Regions from separate parts of the Pseudomonas sp. SCB32 genome, predicted to be linked through region 2. Evidence: predicted binding sites of a transcription regulator. Region 2 holds the regulator's gene; the other holds the start of a gene.
The links. The regulator sigma-54, encoded in region 2, starts transcription at its own class of promoters, with help from an activator protein. The targets are predictions, from matches to a motif close to ANTGGCATNNANNTTGCTNT.

Region 1 (5,973 bases), 1.5 Mb from region 2:
GAGCGCGCCATGCGCGCGAATCGCGGGCATGGCCCGCTCCTACAGGGGACACCCGCACGAGCCGGCACATCCCGTAGGGTGTGACGCGCGAACACCAATAGACGCTGAAATCGCGCAAACAGACATGAAAAAGCCCCGCCATTCCCTCTCGGGAGTGGCGGGGCTTTTTCATGTCACGTCAGATATCAGATAGGGCGGCTGCCGTATTTGCTATCCGGCTTCTTGGGCGGATCGGCGACCACGTTGGGTTCGATCTCCTGCACCTTGCCACCGCGAGTGAGGAAGTCCTCCATCGCCTTGGCCAGGGCATCGCGCTCCTTCTGCTTGGCTTCGACCGAGGGCAGTTCCTCTTCCTCTACCGAGGCCTTGGCTTTCTTGCCACCGCCCTTGGAAGAAGGGGCTTCATCCCCATCGCCGCTGTCTGCTTCGGTATCGCCATCGTCAGCCGCGGCGAGTTCCTCGCCATCGTCCTCGTCGGCGCCGTCCAGCTCGTCCTGTTCCAGTTCTTCGTCGCTCATTATTCAACCTCTGTGGTGCTGCAAAGCACGTTAGTTATAGCCCAGCTGCGCGCTTTGACGAACGCAGCTGGAAAAAATTCACACAAGCTCGCCCTGCCAGGTCGCCACTATCCTGCGCGGGCCCCCGTGGTCACGGTGCTCGCCGAGATAGATACCCTGCCAGGTGCCCATTGCCAAGTGGCCATCCTGTATCGGCAGGGTCAGCTGGCAGCCCAGCAGGCTGGCCTTGAAGTGCGCCGGCAAATCGTCAGGGCCTTCGTAATCATGTTCGTAACCGCCCTCGCCCTGCGGCACCAGGCGATTGAAGAATCGCTCGAAGTCGCGGCGCACCGAGGGATCGGCATTTTCGTTCACCGTCAGCGATGCCGAGGTGTGCTGCAAAAGCAGGTGCAGCAGACCGACGCGGCACTGCGCGAGTTCCGGCAACGCGGCCAGAACTTCCTCGGTGACCAGGTGGAAACCTCGCGAACGAGGGCGCAGGGTGATGGATTTCTGCTGCCACATGGCGGGCCCTCCTCCGTCGGGAACGGTGATGCGCGCGCATTCTAGCGTGATGCTCAAAAAAACAAAGGGCGCCCGTAGGCGCCCTTCGTCGAACTTGCGCGAACCCTTACAGGTTGTAGCCGCGCTCGTTGTGCAGGGAGAGGTCCAGACCCATGGTTTCCTCTTCCTCGGTGACGCGCAGGCCCATCACCAGGTCCAGCACCTTGAGGATCACGAAGCTGACGATCGCGGTGTAGCCAATGGTGAAGGCCACGCCCTTGAACTGGATGAACAGTTGGGCGCCGATGTTGGTGACGGTGCCGAAGCCGCCCAGGGCCGGCGCTGCGAACACACCGGTGAGCAGGGCGCCGACGATACCGCCGACCGCGTGTACACCAAAGGCGTCCAGCGAGTCGTCGTAGCCGACCGCGCGCTTGAGGCTGGTGGCGGCGAAGAAACAGATCACGCCGGCGGCCAGGCCGATCACGATGGCGCCCATCGGGCCGCAGGTGCCGGCGGCCGGGGTGACGGCGACCAGGCCGGCAACCACGCCGGAAGCGATGCCCAGGGCACTCGGCTTACCGTGGGTGATCCACTCGGCGAACATCCAGCCCAGGGCGGCGGCAGCGGTGGCGATCTGGGTGACCAGCATGGCCATGCCGGCGGTGCCGTTGGCGGCGGCGGCGGAGCCGGCGTTGAAGCCGAACCAGCCGACCCACAGCAGGGCGGCGCCGATCAGGGTGTAGCCCAGGTTGTGCGGCGCCATGGCGGCATTCGGGTAGCCCTTGCGCTTGCCCATCACCAGCGCGGCAACCAAGCCCGCCACACCGGCGTTGATGTGCACCACGGTGCCACCGGCAAAGTCCAGTACGCCCCAGTCCCACAGCAGGCCGCCGTCACCACTCCAGACCATGTGGGCGATCGGCGCGTAGACCAGGGTGAACCACAGCGCGGTGAAGATCAGCAGGGCGGAGAATTTCATGCGCTCGGCGAAGGCGCCGACGATCAGCGCCGGGGTGATGATCGCGAAGGTCATCTGGAACATCACGAACACGCTTTCGGGGAACAGCGCGGTGGCGGAGGTCAGGCCGTTGCTGGTCAGGCCGGCGAGGAACGCCTTGTCCAGGCCGCCGACGAAAGAAGCGAAGTTGGTCACGCCCTTTGCCATGCCCACGGTGTCGAAGGCCAGGCTGTAGCCATAGACGACCCAGAGGATGCTGACCAGCGCGGTGATCGCGAAGCACTGCATCATGATCGACAGCACGTTCTTGGCGCGCACCATGCCGCCGTAGAACAGCGCCAGGCCAGGGATGGTCATCAGCAGCACGAGCGCGCTGGAAATCAGCATCCAGGCGGTGTCACCGCTGTTCAGGACGGGGGCCGCGGCCTCATCGGCCAGGGCCAGTCCGGGCATTGCGAGAGGCAATAGGGCGCCTAGCCCTGCGTATCTGCGCAGAGTCATTGTGTTTCTCCTGGGGCGTGGGGTTCGGTGTGGGCTTGGCTTAGATCGCGTCGGTGCCGGTTTCGCCGGTACGGATACGAATGGCCTGTTCCAGATTTACGACAAAGATCTTGCCGTCACCGATCTTCCCGGTGTTGGCGGCCTTGGTGATGGCTTCGATAACACGATCCAGTTGGTCATCGGCGATGGCGACGTCGATCTTCACCTTAGGCAGGAAATCGACGACGTATTCCGCGCCACGGTACAGCTCGGTGTGGCCCTTCTGCCGGCCGAAGCCCTTGACTTCGGTCACAGTGATGCCCTGCACGCCGATCTCGGACAGCGACTCACGAACGTCGTCCAGCTTGAACGGCTTGATGATGGCTGTGACTAGCTTCATGTAACTCTCTCCCGTGTTTTGGTGGACCCGCCCCAGGAAGAACGAACCCGGAGACAAGTCTAAGCGCAGTGTCTGGCTTTTGTAATGCGCCGGCCGCCCTACCTCAGCACTCCGACTCTTATCCAGCCGCTTGATGCGTTGCGATCCACCGCTTCGCCTGCTGCACCGGAACTGCATCGGTGCACGCCATATCTGCCCCAAAGCATGAAGCTTGCCAGTTCCCGGAAATGCCCGAGACATCAGGCACTTGGTCCGAAATGCGGCTTTCTGGCGATTCGCCAGCGCCCTTGTGGCGCACCGAAAACATGCACGGTGAGCGGACACACTGCTCAAAAAGCGTGCAACCCCGCACGCCGCAGCCGCCACCGGCTGCGTGATAGACTGCGCTCTGATTCAATCCGGAACCCATGAACCATGCTGCCGCCCAAAGCCTTCCTCGATGCCATCAGCCAACAAGCCGGACGCCTGTTCGGCGGCGAATCGCCCTTGCCGAAGGCCGAGCTGGAAGCCCAGTTCAAGGTTCTGATGCAGAGCGCCTTCAGCAAGCTCGACCTGGTCAGCCGTGACGAGTTCGACAGCCAGATGGTGGTGCTCGCCCGCACCCGCGCACGCCTCGAGGCCCTGGAAGCCAAGGTCGCGGAAATGGAAGCCAGGCTCTCGCCGCCCGCCGACGCCGCCCCAGCCGAGTAAAACAGGCAGGGAAGCTCCACCGGCGGGGCGGCATGCGATCAAGGAGTGATCCATGTCCCTCGCCGTCGTCCACAGCCGTGCCCAGGTCGGTGTAGAAGCACCCGGTGTCACCGTCGAGGCGCATCTGGCCAACGGCCTGCCGTCGCTGACCCTGGTCGGCCTGCCCGAAGGCGCCGTGAAGGAGAGCAAGGACCGCGTCCGCAGCGCCCTGCTCAATGCCGGCTTCGACTTCCCCGCCCGTCGCATCACCCTGAATCTCGCCCCGGCCGACCTGCCGAAGGACGGCGGGCGCTTCGACCTGGCCATTGCCCTGGGCATCCTCGCCGCCAGCGGGCAACTCGCCGATGCCAGCGGCCTGGATGATCTGGAATGCCTGGGTGAACTGGCGCTGTCCGGCACCCTGCGCCCGGTGCCTGGCGTATTGCCCGCCGCACTGGCCGCCCGCGCCGCCGGGCGGGCGCTGGTGGTGCCGAAGGAGAATGCCGAGGAAGCCAGCCTCGCCAGCGGGCTGACCGTCTATGCGGTCGGCCATCTGCTGGAACTGGCCGCGCACTTCAGCGGCCAGGAGCGCCTGCGTCCCTACGAGGCGAACGGCCTGCTGCGCAGCACGCCGCCCTACCCCGATCTTGCCGAAGTGCAGGGCCAGACGGCTGCCAAGCGCGCCCTATTGGTGGCCGCCGCCGGGGCGCACAACCTCCTGCTCAGCGGCCCGCCCGGCACCGGCAAGACACTCCTGGCCAGCCGCCTGCCCGGCCTGATGCCGCCACTGGATGAAGACGAAGCCTTGCAGGTGGCGGCAATCCATTCCGTCGCCGGACGCGGCCCCTTGACCCACTGGCCGCAACGCCCCTTCCGCCAGCCGCACCATACGGCGTCGGCACCCGCGCTGGTCGGCGGCGGCAGTCGCCCACAGCCGGGTGAGATCACGCTGGCCCATGAAGGGGTGCTTTTCCTGGATGAGCTTCCGGAGTTCGATCGCAAGGTGCTTGAGGTGCTGAGAGAACCCTTGGAAGGTGGCGAAATTGTCATCTCCCGCGCCAACGGCCGCGTGCGCTTCCCGGCTCGCTTCCAGCTGGTGGCGGCGATGAACCCCTGCCCGTGCGGCTATCTCGGCGACCCCAGCGGCCGCTGCCGCTGCACGCCGGAACAGATCCAGCGCTATCGCGCCAAGCTCTCCGGGCCGCTACTGGACCGCATCGACCTGCACCTGACTGTCAGCCGCGAGAGCACCAGCCTCGCCCCCAGCGGCCCCAGCACCAGCAGTGCCGAGCTGGCCGTGCAGGTCGCCGCCGCGCGCCAGCGCCAGCTGGACCGACAGGGCTGCGCAAATGCTTTCCTCGACCTGAAGAAGATGCACCAACATTGTGCATTGAGCCCGGAAGACCAGGCATGGCTGGAAAAAGCCGGCGAGCGCCTGAACCTTTCGTTGCGCGCCCTGCACCGGATTCTCAAGGTGGCGCGCACCCTGGCCGACCTGCAGCAGGCGGAGAGCATCGCCCGCCCCCACCTGGCCGAAGCGCTGCAGTACCGGGCGGGGCACTAGCCGGGCAGGTCCTGCGCGACGGCGAGGAGGTTCAACTCGACCGTCGCATTCTTCGGCAACTGATAGACACCGACCGAAGTGCGCGTGTGCACGCCGGCCGCGCCCAGCACCTCATACAGCACGGCCGACGCGCCGTCGGCCACCTCGCTCTGTTGCGTGAAGTGCTCCGCCGACTGTACGAACACATTGAGCTGCAGGACCTTGCGCACGCGGTCCAGATCGCCCAGCGCCTGCCGCAACAGCGCCAGCGCCCGCATCACGCAGACCTTGGCGGCCAACTGGGCGTCGGCCAACGACACCTCGCTGCCCGCCCGACCGGTAACGACGATCTCATTGCCCACCCGTGGAATCTGCCCACTGAGGTGCACCTGATTTCCCTCGATGAGGAAAGGCACGTAGTTCCCACCGATCTTCATTTCACCGCTGAAGTCGTAGCCGAGTTCGCCGGCGATCCGTTCGAACACAGCAGCACGCGTCTCGCTCATAAGTACTCCCTGAATGGTCAGCTTCTGGTCAGCAGCGCCAGAACGGCCGCATCGCCTCCAGCCGCGCCTGCTCTCGGCTGACGCCGATATCGCGCAGTTGTTCGTCGGAGAGCTCCAGCAATTGCTTGCGGGTGCGCAGTCGGCGCCAGAACTGCTGCCAGCGGCTTTCCTGCGGGCCACTCGGAATCACACGGGGTTCGGGAAGGCCCAGCAGCTCCTGTTGATACAGGGTCAGGCGTACATCGCTCATGCCGGTCATGTCGTCGCTCCTCCTCTCTCGGGATCACCGGATGTGGGGATAGCCTGACGAATCGGCAAAAAGCATTACAGATTCAACACCCTTGAATTTTCTCCATACAGAGAGGCGCGAAAAGCCTCTGAATGGCGTATTTTTGTTCGATCTGTACTGCTTA
Region 2 (5,973 bases):
AGCCGGACCGTCCGCTGATGATGATCAGGCGCATGATCAGTGGCCGTTCTGGAAGTCCACGACGATCCGGTACAGCTCCTCGCCGTTGGCGGCGTGGCGCAGGCGGTCACGGACGTCGGAACGGTCGAGCATGGAGGCAATCTGCCGGAGCAGCTCCAGGTGCTCTTCGGTGGCGGCCTCGGGCACCAGCAGGACGAAGACGAGATCGACCGGTGCGCCGTCGAGGGCGTCGAAGTCGACCGGGGCGTCCAGGTGCAGGATGGCGCTGATGGGGGACTGGCAGCCGGGAAGGCGGCAGTGCGGAATGGCGATGCCATTGCCGAATCCAGTGGAGCCCAGGCGTTCACGGGCCACCAGATTTTCAAAGATGTCTTGCGCATCGAAACCTGGCAGCTCGCGAGCTACCAGGTTTGCGATTTGTTCAAGGACGCGTTTTTTGCTGCCGCCCGGCACGTTCACCAGGGAACGGCCGGGGGTCAGGATTTGCTCGAGTCGAATCATAGGGAGGGGTTAACGAACACCAACACCCTGCTGGCGTTCGAGGTATTTTTCCTTGTGCTTGATCAGTTGGCGGTCGAGCTTGTCGGTGAGCAGGTCGATGGCCGCGTACATGTCCTCATGTTCGGCACAGGCCACCACTTCGCCACCTGCGATATGCAGGGTGGCTTCGATTTTCTGCTTTAGCTTTTCGACCTCCATGATGACCTGAACATTGGTGATCTTGTCGAAGTGGCGCTCCAGTCGGCCGAGTTTTTCGCCGACATAGTCGCGCAGGGCGTCGGTCACATCCAGTTGATGTCCACTGATGTTGACTTGCATACCGCTTTCTCCTTATTGCCCGTGTGTAAGTGGCAGGTTAGATGGCCTGCCGCCGGAACACTTTGGCGTGGATCAACGTCATACCAGTCGCTTGCGTTCGCTGGAGGGAGCAATCCCCAAGGACTCCCGGTACTTGGCGACGGTGCGACGTGCCACTTGAATGCCCTGTGCCTCCAGTAAACCAGCGATCTTGCTGTCACTCAATGGCTTTTTCGGACTTTCCGCCGCGACCAGTTTCTTGATGATCGCGCGGATCGCGGTGGACGAGCATTCGCCACCCTCGGAGGTGCTGACGTGGCTGGAGAAGAAGTACTTCAGCTCGAAGATGCCACGTGGCGTGTGCATGAATTTCTGCGTGGTGACGCGCGAGATGGTCGACTCGTGCATGCCTACCGCTTCGGCGATGTCATGCAGGACCAACGGCTTCATCGCCTCCTCGCCGTATTCGAGGAAGCCACGCTGATGTTCGACGATCTGGGTCGCCACCTTCATCAGTGTCTCGTTGCGGCTCTGCAGGCTCTTGATGAACCAGCGCGCTTCCTGCAGTTGGTTGCGCATGAAGGTGTTGTCGGCGCTGGAGTCGGCGCGGCGCACCAGGCCCGCATACTGCGAGTTGACGCGCAGGCGCGGCACGGCTTCCTGGTTGAGCTCCACCAGCCAGCGCTCGTTATGTTTCCGAACGATGACATCCGGCACCACGTACTCGGCTTCACCAGACTCGATCTGCGAGCCCGGACGCGGGTGCAGTGACTGGATCAGCTCGATGGTTTCGCGCAGCTCGTCTTCCTTGAGCTTCATGCGGCGCATCAGCTGGCTGTAGTCGCGGCTGCCGAGCAGGTCGAGGTGGTCGGCGACCAGTTTCTGGGCGTCGGCCAGCAGGTAAGTGTTGGCCGGCATCTGGCGCAGCTGCAGCAACAGGCATTCGCGCAGGTTGCGCGCGCCCACGCCGGCGGGCTCCATCTGCTGTACGCGGCGCAGGACAACCTGCACTTCGTCCATCTCCACACCCAATTCGGGGTCGATGGAGGCGAGGATGTCGTCGAGGGATTCTTCGAGGTACCCGTCGTCGTTGATGCCGTCGATGATGCTCAAGGCTATCAGGCGGTCAGTGTCGGACATCGGTGCCAGGTTGAGCTGCCAGAGCAGGTGGCTCTGCAGGCTTTCGCCCGCGGAGGTACGGGCGGTGAAGTCCCACTCGTCGTCGTCGCTGGCGGGCAGGCTGCTGGCGCTGGTCTGGTAGATGTCCTCCCAGGCGGTATCAACTGGAAGTTCGCTGGGAATGCACTCGGCCCACTGGTCTTCATCGAGACTGTCGGCAGTGGGAGTGGTGCTTTCCTGGAAACTGTCCTGGGAGTTGCTGGTGGCGCCGTTGGCGCCCGACTCGGCGCCGTCCGCCATGGGATCGCTGTTGTCGTAATCCTCGCCCTCTTCCTGGCGCTCCAGCATCGGGTTGGACTCCAGGGCTTCCTGGATTTCCTGTTGAAGGTCCAGTGTGGAGAGCTGGAGCAGTCGGATGGCCTGTTGCAGCTGCGGGGTCATCGTCAGCTGCTGGCCCATCTTGAGGACGAGCGATGGTTTCATGGCTGGAACTAGGCACCTTGTTCGCTGGCGCAGCAAGCGCCATATCCACGACTACGGACGCCTAGGCGCCGCGAGGAAGCAAATTATATGCCTGAGTCTGGACGCTTTGCCTAGGGGCTGTCGACCTTTCGTTACAACCTGATTATCGGGCAAGTGCGAGGCAGCGGGACGCGCGGCGCGGAATGAGGGTCCGGACCGTCAGGGAAGGAGGTGGGGCGCCGCCGGGAGGGCGGCTTCCGGGTCAGAGGCGGAACTCGTGACCCAGATAGACTTCCTTCACCAGATCGTTGGCGAGGATGGTCTCGGCGCTACCTTCGGCGATCAGCTGGCCATCGTTGACGATGTAGGCGGTTTCGCAGATATCCAGCGTCTCGCGGACGTTGTGGTCGGTGATCAATACACCGATACCCTTGGCCTTGAGGTGATGGATGATCTGTTTGATGTCGCCCACGGAAATCGGGTCGACGCCAGCGAAGGGTTCATCCAGGAGGATGAACTTCGGGGAGCTGGCCAGTGCGCGGGCGATTTCCACGCGGCGTCGCTCACCACCGGACAGGCTCATGCCGAGGTTGTCGCGGATGTGGTGGATGTGGAACTCCTCGAGCAGGCTTTCCAGGGCTTCCTGGCGGCCGCTGCGATCCAGGTCGCTGCGGGTTTCGAGGATGGCGCTGATGTTGTCGGCCACCGACAGCTTGCGGAAGATCGAGGCCTCCTGTGGCAGGTAGCCGATTCCGGCGCGCGCACGGCCATGCATGGGCAGGTGCGTGACGTCCTGGTTGTCGATGCGTACCACGCCCTGGTCGGCGCGGACCAGGCCGACGATCATGTAGAAGCAGGTGGTCTTGCCCGCTCCGTTGGGGCCGAGCAGGCCGACGATCTGTCCGCTGTCGATGCTCATGCTGACGTCGCGGACCACTTGCCGGCTCTTGTAGCTCTTGGCGAGGTGCTGGGCGGTGAGCGTAGCCATTACTGCGCTTGATCCTGCTTTTTCTTGGGCTGGATGACCATGTCGATACGCGGGCGCGGTGTGGTCACCTGGGCGCCAGTGGCGCGGCCTGCGTTGACGATCTGGCGCTGGGTGTCGTAGACGATCTTCTCGCCTTCGAAGGTATTGCCTTCCTGAATGACTTTCGCCTGGTCGATCAGTACGACGCGGTTCTGCGCGACGAAGTACTGGATCGTCAGACCGTAGGCCTTGGTGACTTCCTTTTCCGGCGATGGCTTCTGCTCGAAATAGGCAGGCTTGCCCACCGAGGTCACGACCTCGATATCGCCGTTCTTGTTCTGCTTGAGTGTGACGGTATTGCCGGTCAGCTTCATGCTGCCCTGGGTTACCACCACGTCGCCGCGATAGACGGCCACACCCTGCTTATCGTCCAGTTCGGCGCTGTCGGCCTGGACGCGGATGGGCTGTTCCCGGTCGGTGGGAAGAGCCCAGGCGGCGTGGCTACCGATGGCGGCAGCGAGGCTGAAGAGAAGGGGGAGGGTTTTAACGAGCCTCATGCTGACCTCTTACGTTGGACAGCAGGAGCATCCGGCTGTCTTTCAGATACGCTTTCATGCCAACTGCAGTGGTCACACCGTTGGGGTCGGTGATTTTCACGGGCTGGTCAGTCTGCGCATAGTCCTTGTCCGGGAACACCGTCATTCGCGTCGTGTTGAGCAGCAGTGAGCGCTGTTGCGCATCGGTGCGCGCTACACGCACGTCGTCGATCAGCTCGACTTGCTTGCCCGCGGGGCCTACTTCGGCGCGAACGCTCTGGACATGCCACGGCTGCGGTTCCTGCTCGCGATAGAAGTACAGGTCCGGCGTGGTGACCATGGTCATGTCGGTTGCTTTCATGTGTTCCAGTTTGTCAGCGGTCATCTCGTAGGCGAGCGTACCGTCGACGCGGTACTGCACGCTGTGGGGGTTGACCGCGTAGAAATCGATGGCGTCATTGGCCTGCGACTTGAGCTGGCGCTCGTTGAAGTCCAGGCGGACGTTCCAGTAATAGCCGAGCGCGATCAGCAGGACGGCAATCAGGGCGAGCAGCAGCTTCTGGCGGAGTGTCTTGGGCATGTTCGGCTCTAGAGGTACGCGCTCTGGGCGGCTTCGAGATTGCCCTGGGCACGCAGGATCAGCTCGCAGAATTCGCGAGCTGCACCTTCGCCGCCGCGTGCCTGGGTGACACCGTCGGCATGTTGGCGGACGAACGGGTCGGCACTGGCCACGGCCATGCCCAGGCCCGCCTTGCGGATGGCTGGCAGATCAGGCAGGTCATCGCCCAGGTAAGCGACTTCCTCATAGCCTAGACCGAGTTCGGCAAGCAGCTCGTCGAGCGCGACCAGCTTGTCTTCACGGCCCTGGAACAGGTGAGTGATGCCCAGGTTCTTCGCCCGGCGCTCGACCACCGGGCTGGAGCGGCCGGTGATGATCGCGGTGCGCACGCCGGAGGCCATGAGCATCTTGATGCCGTGGCCGTCCAGGGTGTTGAAGGTCTTGAACTCGCTGCCGTCGGGCAGGAAATAGAGCTTGCCGTCGGTCAGCACGCCGTCGACGTCGAAAACAGCCAGGCGAACAGCCTTGGCGCGCTGCAGCAGGTCGGCGCTCATTCAGATGACTCCGGCACGGGTCAGATCGTGGATATGCAGGACGCCCACCGGGCGGTCTTCCCCATCGACCACGACGAGCACGCTGATCTTGTGGTCATCCATGATCTTCAGGGCCTCGGCGGCCAGCATGTCGGGGCGTGCGGTCTTGCCGTGGATGGTCATGACCTGGTCGATGCTCACCTGGCGTACATCCAGGCCCTTGTCCAGGGTGCGGCGCAGGTCGCCATCGGTGAAGATGCCGGCCAGTGTGCCTGCTTCATTCAGGACGATGGTCATGCCCAGGCCTTTGCGGGTCATTTCCAGCAGCGCGCCGCTGAGCGAGGTGCCCAGCAGTACCTGGGGCAGCTCCTCGCCGACGTGCATCACGTTCTCGACCTTGAGCAGCAGGCGGCGGCCCAGTGCACCACCCGGGTGCGAGAAGGCGAAATCTTCAGCGGTAAAGCCGCGGGCTTCCAGCAGGGCGATGGCCAGAGCGTCGCCGAGCACCAGCGTCACCGTGGTCGACGAGGTGGGGGCAAGGTTCAGCGGGCAGGCTTCCTGCTCGACGCTGGCATCCAGGTTGACGATCGCGGCCTTGGCCAGCGGCGACTCCGGGTTGCCGGTCATGCTGATCAGGGTGATACCCAGGCGCTTGATCAGGGGCAACAGGGTGACGATTTCAGCGGTCGACCCCGAGTTGGACAATGCGATGACCACATCGTCACGGGTGATCATGCCCATGTCGCCATGGCTGGCTTCGGCGGGATGCACGAAGAACGCGGGCGTGCCGGTGCTGGCCAGGGTGGCGGCAATCTTGTTGCCGACATGCCCGGACTTGCCCATGCCGACGACGACCACGCGACCCGTGCAGGCCAGTAGCAGCTCGCAGGCGTGGGTGAAGTTCGCGCCGATGCGCTCCAGCAGTGAGTCCACGGCGTCGCGCTCAAGACGGATGGTGCGTTGCGCCGAGTGAATGAAATCGTGTTTCTGGCTCATGTT

Region 1: a site for sigma-54 is predicted at 3,042-3,061, ahead of glnK (P-II family nitrogen regulator). Genes of this name have one in related genera too.

Annotation. Positions count from the first base shown of each region.
Region 1 covers NZ_CP045118.1:5,967,314-5,973,286, forward strand. The annotation lists gene sutA (transcriptional regulator SutA) at 186-518, opposite strand; gene GA645_RS27175 (secondary thiamine-phosphate synthase enzyme YjbQ) at 597-1,022, opposite strand; gene GA645_RS27180 (ammonium transporter) at 1,129-2,463, opposite strand; gene glnK (P-II family nitrogen regulator) at 2,504-2,842, opposite strand; gene GA645_RS27190 (accessory factor UbiK family protein) at 3,257-3,532, shown strand; gene GA645_RS27195 (YifB family Mg chelatase-like AAA ATPase) at 3,585-5,075, shown strand; gene GA645_RS27200 (RidA family protein) at 5,072-5,560, opposite strand; gene GA645_RS27205 (DUF1127 domain-containing protein) at 5,589-5,819, opposite strand.
Region 2 covers NZ_CP045118.1:1,182,435-1,188,407, forward strand. The annotation lists gene rapZ (RNase adapter RapZ) at 1-34, opposite strand, end outside; gene ptsN (PTS IIA-like nitrogen regulatory protein PtsN) at 37-501, opposite strand; gene hpf (ribosome hibernation-promoting factor, HPF/YfiA family) at 511-819, opposite strand; gene GA645_RS05500 (RNA polymerase factor sigma-54) at 898-2,400, opposite strand; gene lptB (LPS export ABC transporter ATP-binding protein) at 2,642-3,367, opposite strand; gene lptA (lipopolysaccharide transport periplasmic protein LptA) at 3,367-3,903, opposite strand; gene lptC (LPS export ABC transporter periplasmic protein LptC) at 3,890-4,462, opposite strand; gene GA645_RS05520 (HAD family hydrolase) at 4,471-4,995, opposite strand; gene GA645_RS05525 (KpsF/GutQ family sugar-phosphate isomerase) at 4,996-5,970, opposite strand.